DNA from 4 places in the Micromonospora sp. NBC_00330 genome. Region 4 is predicted to be linked to each of the others. Evidence: riboswitches for the same ligand, from Rfam matches in the RefSeq annotation. Region 4 holds a riboswitch; each other region holds the start of a gene.
The links. Region 4 has a riboswitch for cyclic di-AMP ahead of OG598_RS26635 (C40 family peptidase). Riboswitches for the same ligand answer to the same signal wherever they lie in the genome.
Positions count from the first base shown of each region.

Region 1: linked by a shared signal. The riboswitch ahead of OG598_RS24215 (coiled-coil domain-containing protein) and the one ahead of OG598_RS26635 (C40 family peptidase) in region 4 are both predicted to bind cyclic di-AMP.
Region 2: linked by a shared signal. The riboswitch ahead of OG598_RS16760 (C39 family peptidase) and the one ahead of OG598_RS26635 (C40 family peptidase) in region 4 are both predicted to bind cyclic di-AMP.
Region 3: linked by a shared signal. The riboswitch ahead of OG598_RS01150 (coiled-coil domain-containing protein) and the one ahead of OG598_RS26635 (C40 family peptidase) in region 4 are both predicted to bind cyclic di-AMP.

Region 1 covers NZ_CP108012.1:5,348,335-5,353,392, forward strand. The annotation lists gene OG598_RS24200 (metal-sensitive transcriptional regulator) at 1-34, shown strand, start outside; partial or broken gene OG598_RS24205 (heavy metal translocating P-type ATPase) at 41-2,118, opposite strand; gene OG598_RS24210 (YibE/F family protein) at 2,430-3,800, shown strand; cyclic di-AMP (ydaO/yuaA leader) riboswitch at 3,967-4,097, shown strand; gene OG598_RS24215 (coiled-coil domain-containing protein) at 4,102-5,058, shown strand, end outside.
Region 2 covers NZ_CP108012.1:3,737,631-3,742,688, forward strand. The annotation lists gene OG598_RS16750 (CDP-glycerol glycerophosphotransferase family protein) at 1-1,237, shown strand, start outside; gene OG598_RS16755 (alpha/beta hydrolase) at 1,244-1,990, opposite strand; gene OG598_RS16760 (C39 family peptidase) at 2,114-2,962, opposite strand; cyclic di-AMP (ydaO/yuaA leader) riboswitch at 3,196-3,336, opposite strand; gene OG598_RS16765 (hypothetical protein) at 3,621-4,391, opposite strand; gene OG598_RS16770 (hypothetical protein) at 4,525-4,947, opposite strand; gene OG598_RS16775 (acyltransferase family protein) at 5,040-5,058, opposite strand, start outside.
Region 3 covers NZ_CP108012.1:233,108-238,165, reverse strand. The annotation lists gene OG598_RS01160 (HelD family protein) at 1-1,302, shown strand, start outside; gene OG598_RS01155 (cation diffusion facilitator family transporter) at 1,409-2,326, shown strand; cyclic di-AMP (ydaO/yuaA leader) riboswitch at 2,445-2,576, shown strand; gene OG598_RS01150 (coiled-coil domain-containing protein) at 2,582-3,646, shown strand; gene OG598_RS01145 (hypothetical protein) at 3,787-4,296, shown strand; gene OG598_RS01140 (SRPBCC family protein) at 4,318-4,782, opposite strand; gene OG598_RS01135 (1-phosphofructokinase family hexose kinase) at 4,972-5,058, shown strand, end outside.
Region 4 covers NZ_CP108012.1:5,850,754-5,855,811, forward strand. The annotation lists gene OG598_RS26625 (pyridoxamine 5'-phosphate oxidase family protein) at 94-651, opposite strand; gene dcd (dCTP deaminase) at 751-1,329, shown strand; gene OG598_RS26635 (C40 family peptidase) at 1,403-2,380, opposite strand; cyclic di-AMP (ydaO/yuaA leader) riboswitch at 2,457-2,592, opposite strand; gene OG598_RS26640 (N-acetylmuramoyl-L-alanine amidase) at 2,828-4,810, shown strand; gene OG598_RS26645 (C40 family peptidase) at 4,866-5,058, opposite strand, start outside.

The DNA.
Region 1 (5,058 bases), 500 kb from region 4:
GGCGGCGGTCGGTCGGCTCATGAAGCGCGGCTGACAGCGCTCAGTCCGGCGCGGGGTCGAGACGGACCCGGCGCAGCAACTGCGCGTTGAGCGCCACCACGATGGTGGACGCCGACATCAGCACCGCGGCCAGCGCCGGGCTCAACGCCACGCCGGCCCAGGCCAGCACCCCGGCGGCCAGCGGCAGCGCCACCACGTTGTAGCCGGCCGCCCAGGCCAGGTTCTGTCGCATCTTCCGGTACGACGCCCGGGACAGCCGGACCACGGCCCCCACCCCGCGCGGGTCGGAGGATGCCAGCACCACCCCGGCGGACTCGATTGCCACATCGGTGCCCGCGCCGATCGCGATGCCCACGTCCGCCCGGGCCAGCGCCGGCGCGTCGTTCACCCCGTCACCGACCATCGCCACCACCAACCCCCGCCGCTGGAGCTCGGCCACCCGATCGTCCTTCTCCGCCGGCAGCACCTCGGCGAAGACCTCGTCGACGCCGGGTCGGAAGCCGAGGTCGGCGGCGACCGCCTCGGCCACCGGCCGGGCGTCACCGGTGATCATGGCGATGGTGCGGACACCCTCGGCACGCAGCTCGTCGACGGCACGCCGGGCCTCCGGACGCACCTCGTCGGTCAACTCGAACGCACCGAGCACGGCGTCCGGCAGCCGCACCAGGTGCAACACCGCGGCACCCCGCGCCGACCACCGCCCGGTCGCGGCCTCCAGCTCCGCCGGGACCGCAAGGCCCAGCTCGCGCAGCAGCGCCGGCCCGCCCACCGCGTACTCCGTACCGTCGATCGTCGCTCTTACACCGCGGCCCGGCAGCGAGCGGAACCCGGCCGCCCGGGCCGGGCCGGCGCTCCCGGCCGCCGCCACTATCGCCCGGGCCAACGGATGTTCGCTCTCCGACTCGACACCGGCCGCGATCCGCAGCACCTCGTCCCGCTCGACGCCGGACGCCGTCACCAGGTCGGTCACCCCGTGCTCGCCCCGGGTCAGCGTGCCGGTCTTGTCGAAGAGCACCGCGTCGACGGTGCGCATCCGCTCCAGGGCCAACCGGTCCTTGACCAGAATCCCGGACCGCGCGGCGAGCGCTGTGGAGAGCGCGACCACCAGCGGGATGGCGAGACCCAGCGCGTGCGGGCAGGCGATCACCAGGACGGTGACCGCACGAACCACCGCCTCGTCCGGCCGACCCAGCGCGGTCCAGACCAGCACGGTCAGCACGGCGGTGCCGGTGGCCAGGTAGAACAGTGCGGCGGCGAACCGGTCGGCCAACAACTGGGCCCGTCCACCGGAAGCCTGGGCCTGCGCGACCATCCGCTGGATGCCGGCGAGGGCGGTCTGCTCACCCAACGCCTCGACGCGCACCCGGATCGCCGAGTCGGTGGCGACGGTGCCGGCCACCACCCGGTCGCCCGTCGACCGGGCGACCGGCCGCGACTCCCCGGTGATCATCGACTCGTCCAGCTCGGCGCCGCCCTCGACGACCCGGCCGTCCGCCGGCACCCGACCCCCGGCCGGACCAGCACCACGTCGCCGATCCGCAGACCGGCCACCGGCACCGCCTCGACCCGCCCGTCCGCCGCCACCCGTTCGGCGTCGTCCGGCAACAGCGCGGCCAGCGCCGCCAGCGCTCCCCGGGCCTGCCCGATGGCCTTCATCTCCTGCCAGTGCCCGAGCAGCATGATGGTGACGAGCGCGGCCAACTCCCACCAGAAGTCCAGGTTGAAGGCGCCGACGCTGGTCGCCAGGGACGCGGCGTACGCGACGGTGATCGCCATCGCGACCAGCAGCATCATCCCGGGCGCCCGGTCCCGGACCTCCCGAACCGCACCGACCAGGAACGGCCAACCGCCCCACCAGAACACCACCGAGCCGAGCACCGGGCCCACCCAGGACCGACCGGGGACGTCGTCGCCGGGCAGGCCCAGTTGATCCGACACGAGACGACTCGTCAGCACCACCGGGATGGTCAACACCAGGCAGACCCAGAACCGGCGGCGGAACATCGCCGGATCGTGCCCGGCGTGCTTGTCGTGCCCGGCGCGGTTGGCGTGCTTGTCGTGCGGCACGGGTTCGGCGCGTCGCGGTCGGTCAGGATCGGGCGGTGACGGAGCGGGCATGGCTCCAACATGCCGCCCCGGAGACCGCCGCGCGAGCGCTTCGGCCACCCGACACTCCGCCACGACCTGCAACCCCCGGAAGGGCTGGCTAGCATCTCCCACGATGGCCCTCCGAATGCCGCTGCACAGTCGGGCACCGGCGCCGCCACGTCGTGGCGTCGCCCCCGGCCGACCGGGCCGAGCACTGACCGTCCGTGATCAAGCGGTCGTCAGGCAGCGATCCGCCCCGCCGTCCGCCGCGTTTCCACCGCAACGGTGAACCGCCCGGCCCGCTGACCCGTATCCCGCACCGGATCGTTTGGAGTCTCGCCTTGGCCGCCGACCACAGTCACTCTGCTCCGTCCGCCCCGCCACGGGTGCGACGGATCCTCGTCGTGACTGTGGTACCCCTGTTCGTCGCCACAGTGCTGGCCGCGGTGCTGCTCTGGCCGCGCGGCGGGTCACCGCAGACCGATGGTGGTGCGGACGTGCCGCGCTACCCCGGCACCGTCACCCGCGTGGTGAGCGAGCCGTGCCCGCCGGCGCCGTCGGTTCCGGAGGGCACACCGAGGGTCGGCGACGGGCGGTGCGGCACTGTCGACGTCCGGGTCGACGACGGGCCGACCGCCGGCCAGCAGGTACGGACACCGGTGCCCGACGGGCCCGGCGCACCCCGGGTCGAGGTCGGCGACGAGGTCGTCCTGGTCGAACTGGCCGATCCGATCGATCCCACAGTCAGCAACTGGAACATCGCCGAGCACCAACGCGGCACCCCGATGGTGTGGCTGGCGGTGGTCTTCGCGGCCGCGATCGTCGCGTTCGGTCGGTGGCGAGGTCTGGCTGCGCTCGCCGGGCTGGCCGCCAGCTTCGCCATCCTGCTCACCTTCGTGCTGCCGGGCATCAGCGCGGGCAGGTCACCGCTGCTGGTGGCGGTGGTCGGCGCGGCCCTGATCATGTTCGTGGTGCTCTATCTGACCCACGGGGTCACCGCACAGACCTCGGTCGCGGTGCTCGGCACCCTGGGCAGCCTGGTGCTGACCGGTGTGCTCGCCACGATCGCCACGGCCGCGACCCACCTCACCGGTTTCGGCAGCGAGGACGCCACCACCCTGTCGATGTTCCAGGGCGACGTGGACCTGCACGGCCTGCTGCTCGCCGGGATCATCATCGGATCGCTCGGGGTGCTCGACGACGTGACGGTCACCCAGGCGGCCACCGTCACCGAACTGGCGAACGCGAACCCCGGGCTGACCCGGTTGCAGCTGTACCGCGCCGCCACCCGGGTCGGCCGTGCGCACATCGCCTCCACCGTCAACACCATCGTGCTGGCGTACGCGGGCGCGTCACTGCCCCTGCTGCTCCTGCTCACCGCCGACTCGCGGCCGATCGGGCAGATCCTCACCAGTGAGTTCCTCGCGCAGGAGATCGTCCGCAGTGCGGTCGCCACCCTCGGCCTGATCGCCGCCGTGCCGCTGACCACCGGGCTGGCCGCTGTGGTGACCGCGGCCGGGCGTACCGATGCCACGGCGTCCACCGACGCTCCCGCGCCCCGGCCCCAGCCGGACCGCAGCGAGGCACTGGCCGCACTCAGCTCACCGCGAACGGCCGGCTCCGACGAGCCGGACCGGACGCGGACCGCACCCCCATCCGAGGCCACCGACCGGTGGCCGGAGTCGAACAGGAGCACGGATACGGCATGGTGACACTCCTCAGCGTGACCAGATCGGGCATCCACCCTGAGAACCGCGTCACTGGTCACTCAACGCTATGGCGAAATGACGCTTTTGGTCGGCATCCAGGCGTAGCTCAGCCGGTCGACTCTCGGGTAACCTCGCTGCCGGTTACCGATGAAGGCGCGAAGCGGCGCCTGCGGTGCCACCGCCCAATCGCCAACCGGCGAGCCGGGGACCCAGGTACCTGGGGTGAATCCGCGTCAGCGGTAGGGGCCGCTTCCGCCCCGAACCCGTCAGCTAACCCGGTCGGCGGTCGACGGAAGGGAACATTGTGACGGCACCCCTACGCCGCTGGTTGACACCCGTGGTGGCCGTGATCGCCGCACTGACAGTGCTCGCCGGGCCGCTCCCGGCGCACGCCGCCCCGACGACCCCCACACCGTCCGGGCACGAGGAGGACGGCGAGCCCAAGCTGCTCAACGACGTCATCGAGCAGGCCAACCGCGACTACTCCGCCGCCAAGTCCAAGCTGGACAAATCCAAGAAGCGGCAGGGCGAGTTGGCGGCGGAGGTCAACCGGGCCAAGGCCGACCTGGACGCGTTGGCCCCGCAGGTCGGGCAGATCGCCGCCCAGGCGTACCGGACCGGCCGGATCGGCGCGGTCGCGATGCTGCTGGAGAGCGACGCTCCCGACTCGTTCGTCCAGCGCGCCGGGATGCTCGACGAGATAAACATGGTCAACGAGAAGAAGCTCTCCGAGGTCAACGAGGTGAAGGCCCGCGCCGAGCAGGCCAAGCTGGCCCTCGACACCGAGGTCCGGGAGCAGCAGAAGCAGACCGCCCTGATGGCCAAGCGCAAGAGCGAGGCCGACAAGGCGCTCTCCCTCGTCGGCGGTAAGGGTTTCACCGGCGGCCTGGTGGATGCCACCTCCAAGGTCGCGAAGATCGGCCCCGGTCGCACGGCCGACGGTGACTGGAAGCCCCAGTCGTGCAGCGAGAACGACCCCACCACGTCCGGCTGCATCACGCCGCGCACGTTGCACGCGTACAAGGAGGTCAAGGCGGCCGGCTTCAACCGGTTCGTCGGCTGCTACCGCCCCGGCGGGCCGTGGGAGCACCCGAAGGGCCGCGCCTGCGACTGGTCGCTACAGAAGAGCGGGTTCTCCCCGTGGCACAACAACGACACCCGGACGTACGGCAACAACGTCGCCGCGTTCCTCATCCGTAACGCCGACCGGCTCGGCATCTACTACGTGATCTGGAACCGGCAGATCTGGTTCCCGGCCACC
Region 2 (5,058 bases), 2.1 Mb from region 4:
CGCCCTGCCGGCCGGTGTGGCGCTGGCCGCCAGCCTGCTCGTCGGCGCGGGCGCCGGTGCGGTCGCGCTGGACCTGGCCCGGCGACGATTCCGGCCACGGTCCGGGGGCGGGCCGGTGGCCGCCGCGCTACGCCGGCACCAGCCGGAGTTCCTGCTCTACTTCTCCGCGCCTCCCGGCTCGGAATACCAGGTCACCATGTGGCTGCCGTACCTGGAACGGATCGGCCGGCCGTTTATGGTCGTGCTGCGCGAGCCGGAGTTCCTGGCCCCGATCGCGGCGGCCACCGACGCGCCGGTGGTCTACTGCCCCACCCTGGGGGCGATGGACGAGGCGTTGGTGCCGAGCCTGCGGGCGGCGTTCTACGTCAACCACGGTGCGAAGAACAGCCACTGCGTCCGCTTCGCCCAGCTCACCCACATCCAGCTGCACCACGGCGACAGCGACAAGGCGCCGAGCGCCAACCCGGTCTCGGGGATCTTTGACCGGATCTTCGTGGCCGGGCAGGCGGCGATCGACAGGTACGCCCGCGCCGGAGTGCAGATCCCGGCGGACAAGTTCGTGGTGGTGGGTCGCCCACAGGTCGAGTCGATCGAGGTACGCCCGGAGCCCACGCGAGGGTTGGCGCACCCGACGGTGCTCTACACGCCGACTTGGACCGGGCACCACGCCGACGCCGACTACTGCTCGCTGCCGGTGGCCGAAAGCCTGCTGCGCCGACTGTTGGATCGCGGCGCGACGGTGATCCTGCGAGCCCACCCGTACACCACGCAGAACCCGGCATCGGCCCGCCAACTGGGCCGCCTGACCGAGCTGCTCGTCGCCGACCGGGCCCGCACCGGCCGCCAGCACGTGGTCGGCGCGGCGGCTCGGGAGCTGAGCCTGACCGAGTGCGTCAACGCCGCCGACGCGCTGGTCTCCGACGTGTCCGGCGTCATCTCGGACTTCCTCTACTCCGGCAAGCCGTACGCGGTCACCGACATGGGCGACGAGGGCGACCGGTTCGTGGAGCGTTTCCCGCTGGCCGGGTCGGGTTACGTGCTGCGCCGGGACATGTCCAACGTGGACGAGGTGCTGACCGCACTGCTGGACACCGACCCGCTGGCCGAGGCCCGCTGGGCCACCCGCCGCCGCTACCTCGGTGACTTCCCGGCCGAGGCGTACGCCGAGGCGTTCCTGACCGCCGCCCGCCGGGAGCTGGCACCGGCCGAGACCCTGACCGCGCCGACACCGGCGTAGCCCCGCTCAGCGGTACGGATCGAGCAGCGCCAGCACCGCCGCCGGGTCCTCCACGTGCGCGTTGTGCCCGAGGCCGGGCAGCGTGGCGACCGGTACGCCGTACTCCTTGAGCTGTTCGTCGGTGACCATCGGGTCGTTCTCCCCGCGCGCCAGCACCACCGGCACGTCGGTCGCCGCCAGCAGTGCGGCCAGGTCGGGCTCGCCGACGGCGAAGGCGGTCGGGTCCATGGCGAGGCGCCATCGGCCGTCGACCTGGCGCAGCCCGGCGTCCACCACCGGGTGGTCCGGCGAGACCAGGCCGACCAGACCGGAGACCCGCAGGTAGCGGCGAGCCGCCTCGGCGCGGCTGGCGAACCAGCTCACCGGGCGGGCGGCGACCTCGGCGGCACGGGCCAGCTCAGCAGGCGACCAGAGTGCCTTGATGCCCAGCCCGACGACAGCGTCCACCGGCGTTCCGGCGTCGCGGGCGGCAAGCGCGAGGCCGACCACCCCACCCAGCGAGTGCCCGAGCACGACCAGCCGGTCGTCGGGGGCGAGGGCCTGCGCGATCTGCTGGGCGAAACCCGGGAAGGAGTACGACGGCAGCGGCGACGCCCAGCCGTGGCCGGCGAGGTCCGGTGCCAGCCACCGCCCGGGCCAGTGCTGCTCGAGGTACGGGGCCCAGGGCAACCACACGTCCCCTGTCGCTCCCATGCCGTGCAGCAGCAGCAGGACCGGCCTGCGGCCGGCGTGACCACCCGTTTTCTCCACCACGGCCGCAGTCTCCCACGGTTCACTGTCGGGTACGAGAGCCGTCGATGACCGACCGCGCGGACAGACGCCGCGGGCGCCGGCCCCTTGTGGGGGACGGCGCCCGCGGCGGTCAGCGTGCCCGGGTCAGGCGGAGTAGCCCCGGCTGGTGATCCAGTTGGCCAGGTCGATCGTGGTGATCCAGTACGACGGGTCGGCCGGGTTCGCCGAGTCGGCGATCCGTACGGTGCGGCCGTTGTCCTTGTAGCCCACGACGGCGATGTAGTGCCCGCCGCCGTAGGAGTGCCAGCCGCCGTCGGTGTCGGTGGCGTCCCCGACGACGTTGGCCACCACGCCCCGGCCGTCGGTGATGGCCTTCACCACGTCGGCCTGGAGCCGGTCCATCTGGGCCGGGCTGGGCGCGCCGGGGAACATCCGGGTCCGGTACGGGGAGCCCTTCACCTCGGCGTTGAGCACCCGGGTGGTGTCCTCGGCCGAGTTGGTGCCCATCTCGGTGGTGCCCAGCTCGGCGCCGAGCTCCTCCTGGGTGCGGTCGATGCCGGCGGCGCTGAGCGCGTTCCGGGTGGCCGCCGGGCCGCAGTTGTAGTAGGTGTTCTGCGCCTCGTAGTCGTAGTCGAGCACCTTGGTCGCGGGCGGCTTCGGCCGCTCCGGCTTGCGGGTGAGGTCCGGGTTGCTGCTGGCCTTGGCGGCGGGCGACGCGGCGCTGGTGGCCGGGGCGGCAGTGGTCGGCGCGGCGCTGGCCGAGGGGGACGCGTCCCGAGCCTCGCCGCGGGACGCGGCGACGTCGCTGCGCATCTCGGCGACAGTGGTCGCGGTGCGCTGGCCGGCCGGGGCGTCGTCGGCGGTGGTGAGCAGGGCGCCGGTGGTGGTGGCGATCGCGAGGGCCGCGGCGGAGGCGGCGACGATCTGGTACGGGCGTTCGGTGGCGAGGCGGCGGAGCTGACGCTGCAGGGTGTGCTTCACGGGGTCCTCCACGGATCGGGGGGAGAGCGGCACACCGGGGCCGGACCGGTATCCGGGCAGGCGCCAGCGCGCGGACCGTGGTCCGCGGATGGTGAACCGCTCAGGGGAACGCCCGGCGCGGCCGGGCGGGGAAGGCGATGACCCGGGGGGTCAGCTCACCGTCACGCGACGAATGAGCGGGTGCACCGCCGCGCCGTGGAGGCGAGGGAACAACCGAGGGGTGGAAAGGTGCTGCACGAGGATGGGACTCCTTCCGACACCGCCTACCGGGTTAGCTGACGGATTCGGGCGGGAAGACGCCCTACCGCGGGCCGTGGCTCGCGGATTCACCCCGGACTTACTGGTGGGTCCCCGGTTCGTTGATCACGATTAAGCGGGTCGATGCGGCGTCGCGTCTTGCGATCGGTTACCGCACCGGACGGGACGACACTACTGGCGTCTCAACGCCCTGCCAAGCCAGGTTCACCTGCGTAAACCCCAATTGGCGCGACAATTTCTGCGCGTATTGCCGATGATGTGACTCGATGGGACAACCGGTTACGGCGACGCCTGCGGGCGACAACCGGACAGGCCGTAAAGAACGCGGCCACAATCGCGGGAACAATCCCGCCGATCGCGTCGGACGTCCGATTTCGCGATTGGGTGACCGGCCTCACATCACGGATTGGGCTCAACCCACCCGGGCCGGGCGCCACAGTGCCACGACGGCGGGACGCAACGCCCCGGCCACCGTGCGGCGCGCGGGGGCCAGGGTCGGGCGTAGCCGGGCCGCCGCCGCGTACGCCTCCTCGGCGAGGGCACGAGCCGACTCGGCGGCCAACTCCGCGTCGCGCCAGGCGGCCCGCTCACTGTCGACGGCCACCTGGTAGTCGGCCAGCCGCGCATCCCGGACCACCCGACTGATCAGCACCTCCTGCTCGACCGGGTGTCGCCGGGGATCCCAGCCGCGCCGGTGCCCGAACACGTCGCCGAGCTGCGCCATGGTCAGGTCGCCCCGCCAGTACGCCGCCATCGCCGCCCGGTGCAGATAGCGCTCCCGGGCGGCGTACTCGGCGGGGGTGTGCGGGGTCTGCGGGGTGGGCAGCGCCCCGGCGCCAGCGAAGCGACGCGCGGCGGTGTCCGCCTCGTCGTACCCGATCCAGGCCCGCTCCAGCCGCTCCTGAGCGGTCAGCCAGGCGGCGCGCCGCCGCTTGGCGGTGGTGGCCGCGCCGGCCGCGGCGACGGCCACCTCCTCGGCGTAGCGGCGCCTGTCCACGGCCTCGGCGGCGGCCAGCTCCCGAGGGGTGGGCGCGGCCGGGAGCGGGTCGTCAGTGGGCCGGTCCCGTTCGGGGCGGGCGGCCAGCACGGTGAGCAGGCCCAGGGTCAGCAGGAACAGCGTCGACCAGATGGCGGCGGCCCGCGGCATCTCGGTCACGAACTGGTAGAAGACGACGGTCTCCATTGTCGGCACCTCGGGGAGAGAGCAGTGCGATGGGGAGCCGCGCCGACCAGCGGGCCACTGTGGGCCACGGGTCGGCGGGTCAGGGAGCGGGTGGGTCGACAGGGCGCGGTGACGGGACGGTCGTCCCGGTGGCTCAGCGCCCGGGTGGGGCTCGGGTAGCCCGACCGCCCGTACCGTCGACGAGGGGCAGCCGGCCGGATTCGGCCGCGCGGACCGGCAGCACGCCGGCCGCGATGGTGCCCTGATCGCCGGGGAGCGCCACCGGCGTGTCGACCGACCAGGTCGGGACCGACTCCTCGGGGGCCTCCGGCGGCATCGCCGGGGCCGGGCGGGCCGCACCGGGTGCCCCGCAGTGCCGGTAGGAGGCCGACGGCGATCCGGCGGCGACCGAGGCCGGCACCGCGCTCGACGTCGGCACCGGGCCGGGTGTTGTCGTGGCGGCCGTGGCCGGGCCTGCGCCGAGCGCCAGGGCCGCGACGACGGCGAGGCTGGTCAGCACCCGAGTCGCCCAGCGCGCCACCCACCACAGCGGACAGGTGAACGCGACCGGAAGCACGTCCCAACGCTACCGTCGCGCCGACCCGGGCGCACCGACCACGGGCGTGTCGGATCACGCCGCGCCGACCCCGTTGACCAGGGTGGACGTTGTCAGCGCAGGTCGACGTAC
Region 3 (5,058 bases), 1.7 Mb from region 4:
ACCCGCCCCGACCCGCCGGAGGTGGCGGCGGTGAAGGGCTCGCTGCGGATGCGCCGGGTGCTGGAGCGGGCGGCCCGCGACGCGGTGCCGGGCGGCCCGGGTGAGCTGCGACTGCTCTACCGGGGCACGCTGCTGCGGCTGGACCGGGCCGCGCTGGACCGGATCCGGGACCGCGCGCTGCAACGCGGCGCACGACGCAACGAGGTGCGCCGGGCCGGTTTCGACGGGGTGTTCGCCGCGCTCTGGGCGCAGGCCCGTGAGCTGAGCAGCGGTCGGCTGCCGGAGCAACCGGCCTTCGAGGCGGAGATCGCCGAGCGGTCGGAGTTCCGGGAGTTCCTCAAGGCGTGGTGGCCTCGGCTGCACCCCCGACACGTGCTCGGCTGGCTGGCGCAGCCGGACCGGCTACGCCGGTACGCCGGGGGGATTCTCTCCTCGGCGGAGATCCGGCTGCTCAACGCCGCGTACCGGAATCTGGACTCGGCGGGGCTGACGATCGCCGACGTGGCGCTGCTGGACGAGTTGGACGCGCTCCTCGGCAAGCCCGCGCAGCCGGCCAAGGCGCGACGCGACCCGTTCCAGCTCGCCGGTGGCGTCCGCGAGCTGAGCACCCTCGGGGAACGGCAGCGGGCCGCCCGCGCGGCGGCCCGGGAGCGTCCGGAGGACTACCGGGAGTACGCGCACGTGGTGGTGGACGAGGCGCAGGACGTCTCGCCGATGCAGTGGCGGATGATCGGTCGACGCGGCCGGCTGGCCTCCTGGACCGTTGTGGGCGACCCCGCACAGACCGCGTGGACCGGCGATCCGGAGGAGCTGACCCGAGCCCGCGACCAGGCGCTGGGCCGGCGCAAGCGACACGACTTCACGCTCACCACCAACTACCGCAACTCGGCGGAGATCTTCGCGGTGGCGGCGGCGGAGATCCGTCGGCTCTACCCGGACCTGCCGCTGCCGACTGCCGTCCGCTCCACCGGGGTCGAGCCGGTGGAGCTGGTGGTGCCCCCGACGGGGTTGGAGACCGCGACGGTGGAGGCCGCCACCGGCCTGCTGGCCGAGGTGGAGGGCACTGTCGGGGTCATCACGCCGGTCCCCCGCCGCGACGAGGTCGCCGGTTGGCTCGGCGCGCTCGGCGCGCCGAGGTTGCAGGTGGTGACCAGCCTGGAGGCCAAGGGCATGGAGTACGACGGGGTGGTGCTGGTCGCCCCGAGCGAGATCCGGGCGGATCCGGGCGCCGGGGTGCGCACCCTGTACGTGGCGCTCTCCCGGGCCACCCAGCGGCTCACCACCATCGACCCGACCGGCTGACGTGCGCGGACTGCCGCCAACGGAAGGCGCCGCCCGTACACTTGCACACATAGCGATGTGAGCATACATTTGACCGGGTCCCGACCAGCGGCGGAAGGTGGTTCTCGTGGGCGCAGGTCATGACCACCACCATGGGTCCGTCGCCAATGCCGCACACCAGCACCGAGGTCGCCTCTGGGCGGCATTCGGGTTGCTCGCCACCCTGATGGTGGTCGAGGCGGTGGCCGCCCTGCACACCGGCTCGCTCGCCCTGCTCTCCGACGCCGGGCACATGTTCACCGACGTGCTCGGCATCGGGATGGCGCTCGCCGCCATCACGGCGACCCGGCGGGCCACCGGCGACCCGCAACGCACCTTCGGGCTCTACCGGCTCGAGGTGCTCGCCGCGCTGGCCAACGCCGTCCTGCTCTCCGGCGTCGCGATCTACGTGGTGATCGAGGCGATCCGCCGTTTCGGCGACCCGCACCAGGTCATCGCCGGCCCGATGCTCGCGGTGGCAGTGCTCGGCCTGCTCGCGAACATCGCCGCCTTCGCGCTGCTGCGCGCCGGGGCCCGGGAGAGCATCAACCTCCAGGGCGCCTACCTGGAGGTGCTCGGTGACCTGCTCGGCTCAGTCGGCGTCATCGGCGCGGCGCTGCTCATCACCGTCACCGACTGGTGGTGGGCCGACCCCCTGGTCGCGGTCGCCATCGGCGTGTTCATCCTGCCGCGCACCTGGCGGCTGGCCCGCGCCGCCATCCGCATCCTGGTGCAGGCCGCCCCGGAGCACCTCCAGGTGACCGCCGTGCACGACCGGCTCGCCGCCGTCCCCGGTGTCGTCGAGGTGCACGACCTGCACGTCTGGACGCTCACCTCGGGCATGGAGGTGGCCTCCGCTCACCTGACCATGGCACCCGACGCGGAGGTCGGCGCGGTGCTCACCGCGGCGCGTACCGCCCTGCACGACGACTTCCGCATCGAACACGCGACGTTGCAGATCGAGCCCGGCGCCGCTTCTGGAGCCTGTGGCTCCATCGAATGGTGACGGGGCCGTCATTTTCCGTGGTGACGCACGCACCGTCCGTCACATTGGCTGCAGCCGCCCCATCCGCACCGGTAGGCTCGGTCCCGGCCTCCACCAGGCGGCGCCCTCCCGGCGCCGGTGGCGGTCGCCGCCTAATCGCCCAACTGGGCGAACCGGGGAACCATGTTCCTGGGGTGTATCCGCGTCAGCGGTAGGGATCTTCCGTCCCGAACCCGTCAGCTAACCCGGTCGGCGGCTGACGGAAGGACATGCGCAGTGGCACCAGCACGACCACCCGCCGCCCGACTGGCGGCCCTGATCGTCGCGATGTTCGCCCTCGGCGTCGCGCTTCCGGCCGGCACCGCCTCGGCCGCTCCCCCGACCGGCCTGCGGGCCGCCGCACCCGACTCCGACGAGGAGGGCGGCACCCCGGCGTTGCGCGCCCAACTCGAGGCGGCCAGCAAGGGCTACCTGGACGCGAAGCGCGCCCTGGACACCTCAGTGCAACGGCAGAAGCAGCTCGCCACCCAGCTGACGACCATCGAGGTCGAGATCGACCAGCGCAACGGCAAGGTCAGCGAGATCGCCGAGGTGGCCTACCGCACCGGCCGGCTCGGTGCGATGTCGGCGCTGCTCAACAGCAACACTCCGGAAGGCTTCATGGACCGGGCGGCCGCGCTGGACGCGGTGGCGGCCAACGAGGACCGGGTGCTGCGCGACCTGCTGAACAGCAAGGACAAGGCCAACCGCACCCGGGTCGCCCTGGACGGCGAGATCAACGAACAGCGCAAGCAGGTCGCGGTGATGGCCAAGCGCAAGGAGCAGGCCGAACGGGCCCTGACCGTGGCCACCACACCCAAACCGCAGACCACCGCCGACGCCGGCTCCAACCGGGGCACCTCCAGCGCCAACGCGAAGGCCGCGCCGCGCAACTCCGACGGCTCCTGGCCCTCCGAGTCGTGCAGCATCAACGACCCCACCCCGGCCAGCGGCTGCATCACCCCCCGCACCCTGCACGCGCTCAACCAGGCCAAGGCCGCCGGATTCACCAGGTACGTCTCGTGCCACCGCCCCAGCGGCTCCGGTGAACACCCGAAGGGCAGGGCCTGCGACTTCGCGGCGCAGAAGGGCGGCTTCGGCGGGGACGCCACCGGCGGCGACAAGACGTACGGCAACAACCTGGCCGCGTACTTCATCCGCAACGCCGACCGGCTCGCCGTGCTCTACGTGATCTGGTACAGGCAGATCTGGCTGCCCAGCAGCGGGTGGAAGTCGTACAGCGGGGCTCACGGCACCCCGTCCACCGACCACACCAACCACGTACACCTGTCGGTCTACTGACCCACGCGTCGTGATGCCTGTGAGTCGCCGATGACTCACAGGCATCACGTGCGTCCGGGGCCGGACTACGTCGCCGGGCGTACCCCTGATGTCGTCGCTCGTCGGACGACCCGGCCGCGGTCGGCGGGCAGCATCGCGGTATGCCTCGGATCCGACCCACCACCCGCAAGGCGCTGCTCACCCTGCACCTCGTCACGTCGCTCGGCTGGCTCGGCACCGACCTGGTGCTGCTCACCCTCGGCATCGCCGTTCAGCGGGGCGCCGACCCGGCGGTGGTCTACCCGGTCACGGCCCTCGTCGGCACCGTGCTGTTCGCGCCGCTGAGCGTCCTGGTCTGGCTGATCGGAGTCACCAGCTCGCTGCTCACCCCGTGGGGCCTGCTGCGCCACCGCTGGGTGCTGGTCAAGCTCGTGCTCACCACGGTGATGGTCGGGCTGGTGCTGTTCCTGCTCACCCCGAACCTGCGTCACGCCGGAGCGGTCGGCGCCGCCCTACCCGCACGGGATCGCGCCGACCTGGTCATCGCGCCGGCGGTGTCGACCAGCCTGATGATCATCGCGACGGTGCTGTCCACCTACAAGCCGTGGGGACGGCGTCCCGCCACCCGACCGGCCCGCACGAGCCGTGATCGCGCCACAACCACGATCTAGACGCCACCGCCGCGGCGCGGGTCAGGTGGGCGGGGGGTTGCCGGTGCGGTCGAGGGCGGCGCCCAGGCGGGTGGCGAGGGCGAGGTGAGCGGCCTGGGCCTGGCGGAACGCGTAGCGGAACAGTGGCGTCGGCGCGGTCAGGGTGATCTCGACGTCGATGCGGACCAGGCCGTCCGGCTCGGCGCGTAGTCGGGTGTGGTTTCGCACCGTGGTCGCCGGCCACTGGCGGGCCACCATGACGATCTCGTCGGCCTCGCTGATCAGCACGTCCGCGTGGTAGGTGGTCCGGAAGCGCAGCGGACCGGCCGCCAACCGGTCGTTGATCGTGTAGCTGGCCTGGGCGCCGGGCCGGGGCGGCACCCGGCGAACCCGGACGATCAGCGGATGCAGCTCGCCCTGCCGGGTCAGGTCGCTGAGCAACGCCGCCGCCTCGGCGGGTGAGCACCGGGCCTGGACGGTGTAGCTGAAGGTATCGCTGCTGAGCACACCGTCTCCCGCCGTCGTTGGTCGCCCGATCGTCCCGTACCGATGTCTGGCTGGCAACGCCCCTGGGCCGTCAGCGCCGCGCCGGACCGGGGCGATGCGACGACCTGCCACCACCTGCGCCATTAAGGTCGATTAGTACGAAATCTTCCGAAGGTGCCGGAGGGCGGCCAGCATGAACGGCGACGACCGATGAGTGGGCACGTGATGGTCTTCGCGCCCACTCCACAGCTGACGGTGACTGTGGACCAGCCCAACGACCACCCCGAGCTCCACCTG
Region 4 (5,058 bases):
TGATCACCGCCGGCGGCGGGCGGCAGGCCGGTACGTACGCCCGGTGCCGACTCCGTCACTACGGAGCCGGCACCGATGATCTTCGAGCTGTGGTCAGGCGGCCGTGCACTGGACGTCACGGCTGAGGCGGGTCGGGCGCGCCTGCGGGACGGCGAGGGGCGCTGCCACCGCCGACGGGGCGTTTGGGTCGAGCCAGACCCGAACGGCCGGCCGACCCGGCGCGAGGCCCGGAATGCCCGCGATGTGCTGCTCGCGGCGGGTGAGCATGGCCACGTCGACGGTGAACTCGAAGAGCCGCCAGTCGACCTGCGGTTCGGCCCGGGCGCTCTGCGCCAACTGCGCCACCCGGAGCGGATCAGTCACCGGACGGGCGTGCCCCGCCACGTACGCCTCGTCGTCGCTCTCCTCCGCAGGGAACGAGTGCAGCGCGTAACGGCCGTCACGTTCGAGGTCGCGGCGCTTGGGCGAGTCGATGACGAAGCAGAACAGCCCCTCGGCGGTGATGACCGGGGAGACTGGATGGACGCGGGGCCCGCCGTCGGCGCGGACCGTGGCCAGATAGCCGAAGCCCGGCCCGTATTGCTGGAGGAGAACGCGGATCCCGTCGGCGAGTCGGGGCTCGTCGGCGGCGAATTCGGACCAGGAAGCCATGTGGGCATTCTATCGAACAAATGTACGAGCAGCGACCTCGACGCGCTGGTCACCGGCACCGAATCCGGGCACTTTTGGCAGCGCGGCTATGGTGGTCCGATGCTGCTCTCCGACCGTGACCTGGTCTCCGAGATCAAGGCCGGCACGCTGGGCTTGGAGCCGTTCGAGCCCACCCTGGTCCAACCGTCCAGCATCGACGTCCGACTCGACCGGCTGTTCCGGGTCTTCAACAACCACCTCTACACCCACATCGATCCCGCGATGCAGCAGGACGACCTGACCTCGGCGGTCGAGGTCCCCGACGGCGAGCCGTTCGTGCTGCACCCGGGGGAGTTCGTGCTCGCCTCGACGCTGGAGGTCATCTCGCTGGGTGACCAGCTCGCCGGCCGACTGGAGGGCAAGAGTTCCCTGGGCCGGCTCGGGCTGCTCACGCACTCCACCGCCGGCTTCATCGACCCGGGCTTCTCCGGTCACGTGACGCTGGAACTCTCGAACGTGGCGAACCTGCCGATCACCCTGTGGCCGGGCATGAAGATCGGGCAGCTCTGCATCTTCCGGCTCTCCTCGCCGGCCGAGCACCCGTACGGCTCGGTGGTCTACGGCTCGCGCTACCAGGGCCAGCGGGGGCCGACACCCAGCCGCGCCTGGCAGCACTGGCGCACCTGGCCAACCCGCTGAGGTTCGACAGCTAGAACCGAGACGACGAGGGCCCGCCGCGACGGATCGCGACGGGCCCTTCGATCACTCAGGGTCAGCCTGGACGGCCATAGCTGTGGATCGGGCCGTCGTCGACCTTCTTCATCTTGACCGGCTGACCGGCCTGCGAGGCGTGCACCACCCAGCCGCCGCCGACGTACATGCCGACGTGGTGGATGTCGCTGTAGTAGAAGACCAGGTCGCCGGGGCGCAGGTCGCCCTTGCTGACGTTCTTGGTGACCCGGCTCTGCGCGGCGGCGTTGTGCGGCAGCGACACGCCGGCCTTCGCCCAGGCGGCCAGCATCAGCCCGGAGCAGTCGTACGAGTTCGGGCCCTCGGCACCCCAGACGTAGGGCTTGCCGATCTGCGCGCAGGCGAACTTGACAGCGGTGCCCGCGGCGCCGCCGGGGTAGCTACCCGGGCAGGGCGCCGGGCGCAGCGGACCGCCGCCGCCGCTGCCGTACACCTTGAGGCGCAGCTTCTGCAGGCGGTCGATCTCGTCGTTGATCTGCTTCTTCTTCGCCGCCAGTTGAGCTTCCGTGCGGGACAGCTGGGCCACCATCTCGTCCAGTGGCGCCTTCTGCGCGGCCAGCTGGTCGCGCAGGTCGGCCACCTGGCGTACGTCCTTCTGCTGGTTGTGCGCGAAGCGGTCGAGCATTTCGAGCTGGCCGACCACCTCGCTGGGTGACCGGCTGCCCAGCATCGCGTTGACGGTCGAGACGTTCTCACCCATGTAGGCGCGTACGGCCAGGGCGCTGACCTTGTTCATCGCGGCGTCGACCTGGCGCTCGAGCGGAGTGATCCGGGCGGCCAGGGCATCGGCCTGCTTGCGCTTCACGGCGAGGTCGGTGCGGGTGGCGTTGTGCCGTTCGATGACCGGTTCGAGCTTGTTCCAGTCGGCGTCGATCTGGCGCTCGATCTCGGCGACGGACGGGTCGGCGTGGGCCGCCGTGGCACTGCCGGTCAGAACGACGGCGATGCCGGCCAGCGCGGCGAGTGCAGTGGTGAAGCGGGACCAGCGTGGGCGCGGCACGATCGACGCCGGGCCGGCTGATGCCGACCGCTCGGACGACGGCCGCGGGGCATGGAGTGCCACCGGGGTTCCGTACTCCTTCTTCCTGACCGCCTACCGGGTTAGCTGACGGGTTCGGGCGGGAAGTCGGCGCCCTACCGCAATGGCTGCGGATTCACCCCGAGGGACCTGGGTCCCCGGTTCGCTCGGAAACGACTCGGCGGTGTCGGTCCGTTACCGCCCGGGCTGGGCGGAGCTGCTGTCGGGCCGACAAATGACCAGAGTAGAGACGCCTGTTACCGATCCGCAACCCGTGCGGCAGTGACACTCCGTACGGATTGGACTAGGTCACCGACAGTGTGTGAAGAATTCTTTCCATCTACTTCGATAGATAGAAAGGTATTGACGTGACCTCCCGGACGGCGCGATGGTGACCTGACCTCACTCCGCGAGAATCTAGGGGGTTCGATGCACCATCCAACCCTGTCGACCGGCTGGCGCGCGCTGCTCGCTGCCACCGTGGTCGCCGCCGCGACCACTGTGCCACTCTCCGTCGACCCGGCCGCCGCCGCGCCCACCACCGACCGCCAGCAGCAGTACGCCGCAGCAGCCACCGAGTACGGCGTTCCGGCCGTCGTGCTGCTCGGCGTCTCCTACCTGGAGTCCCGCTGGGACACCAACGCCGGCACACCGAGCACCAGTGGCGGCTACGGCCCGATGCACCTGACCGACGCCCGGCACGTGGCCGCCCTGCCCGGGCGCGGCCACCACGACGCCGGCGCCGAGGACCCACGCGGCGACGACTCCCGTCCCGCCCGCGTGCCCGCGCCCCGGCCGGTCGAGGCACCCGCGCCGTCCACCGCCGCGTTGCAGACCGTCGACGCCGCCGCCACGCTGACCGGCGCCACCCCCGAAGCGCTGCGCACCGACGCGGGCCTCAACATCCGGGGTGGGGCCGCGCTGCTGAGCGCGTACCAGAGGGATCTGGGCGCGCCGGTCGGCGCGGACACCGACCCGGCGGCCTGGTACGGCGCTGTGGCCCGCTACTCGGGCGCGGACAGCGCCGACGCCGCGGCGGCCTTCGCCGACGAGGTCTTCACCACCATCGGCGCGGGCGAAGCCCGGGTGACCGACGACGGCCAGCGGATCACCCTGCCGGCCCGCGCGGTGCGGCCCGAGCGTTCCTGGTTGGACCGGCTGGGCCTGCGCCGGCTGGCCCGCCCGGACGGGGTGGAGTGCCCCCGCACCATCTCCTGCGAGTGGATCCCGGCGCCCTACGAGGCGTTCGGCGACGGGGACTACGGCAACCACGACCTCTCCGACCGACCAACACGGCAGAAGATCGAGTACATAGTCATCCACGACACCGAGGCGAGTTGGGCCACGACCCTGCAACTCGTCCAGGATCCGACCTACGTGAGCTGGCACTACTCGCTGCGCTCGGTCGACGGGCACATCGCCCAGCACGTCAAGACCAAGGACGTCGGCTGGCACGCCGGCAACTGGTACGTCAACGCGAAGTCGATCGGGTTGGAACACGAGGGCTTCGCGGCGCAGGGCACCTGGTACACCGAGGCGATGTACCGGACCTCGGCGAAGCTGGTCCGGCACCTGGCGCTGCGGCTGGGCATCCCCCTGGACCGCCAGCACATCATCGGCCACGACAACGTGCCCGGCACCATTCCCTCGACGGTGCGGGGAATGCACTGGGATCCGGGCCCGTACTGGGACTGGACGCACTACTTCGACCTGCTGCACGCGCCTCGCCTGGACACCGGCACCCCGGCCACCGGGCTGGTCCGGATCGACCCGGACTACACCACCAACCAGCCGGCGTTCACCGGCTGCGTCACCCCGGGCGTGCCCTGCGCGCCACGCGGCTCCTCGGCGGTGGTGCTGCGCAGCGCACCGTCCGCGGACGCGCCGCTGGTCAACGACATCGCGCTCCGCCCGGACGGCAGCCCGAACACGATGACCGTGTCGGACCACGGGGCCCGCGCGTCCGCCGGGCAGACGTACGCGCTGGCCGGACGGCAGGGCGACTGGACGGCGATCTGGTACCTCGGGCAGCGGGCCTGGTTCCACAACCCGGCGTCCGCGCCGACCGCCAGTTGGACCGTCGGCGTCGTGGCCACGCCGAAGCCCGGACGGACCACCGTTCCGGTCTACGGACGGGCGTACCCGGAGCAGTCCGCATACCCGGAAGGGGTGCCCTACCAGGCGATCTCGCCGCTCCAGTACACCCTGGCCGCCGGGCAGCGGTACGCCGTCGGCGCGGTGCTGGCCGGCGAGTACTACCGGGCCAGCACGTTCGACGGCTCGTCGCCCGGCGACTGGACCGTGATTCGCGGCAAGAACCGGTACGCGCAGATCCAGTTCGGCCACCGGATCATGTACGTCGACCTCGCCGACGTGCAGCTGTTGCCGTCCCCGGTCGGCGCGCCCCGCTGAGAACCACGAAGGCCCCCGGTCGGTGACCGGGGGCCTTCGTGTCGCGCGAGGTGGATCAGCCAGGTCTGCGGAACCCGGCGACGGGCATGGTGTTGATGCTGGACACCTGCACCGGCTTACCGGCACGTGGCGCGTGCACCATTGTGTTGTTGCCCAGATACAGCCCGACGTGACTCAGGCCGGAGAAGAAGAAGACCAGGTCACCGGGGCGGGCATCGGCTCGCGACACGGCCTTGCCCTCGTTCCAC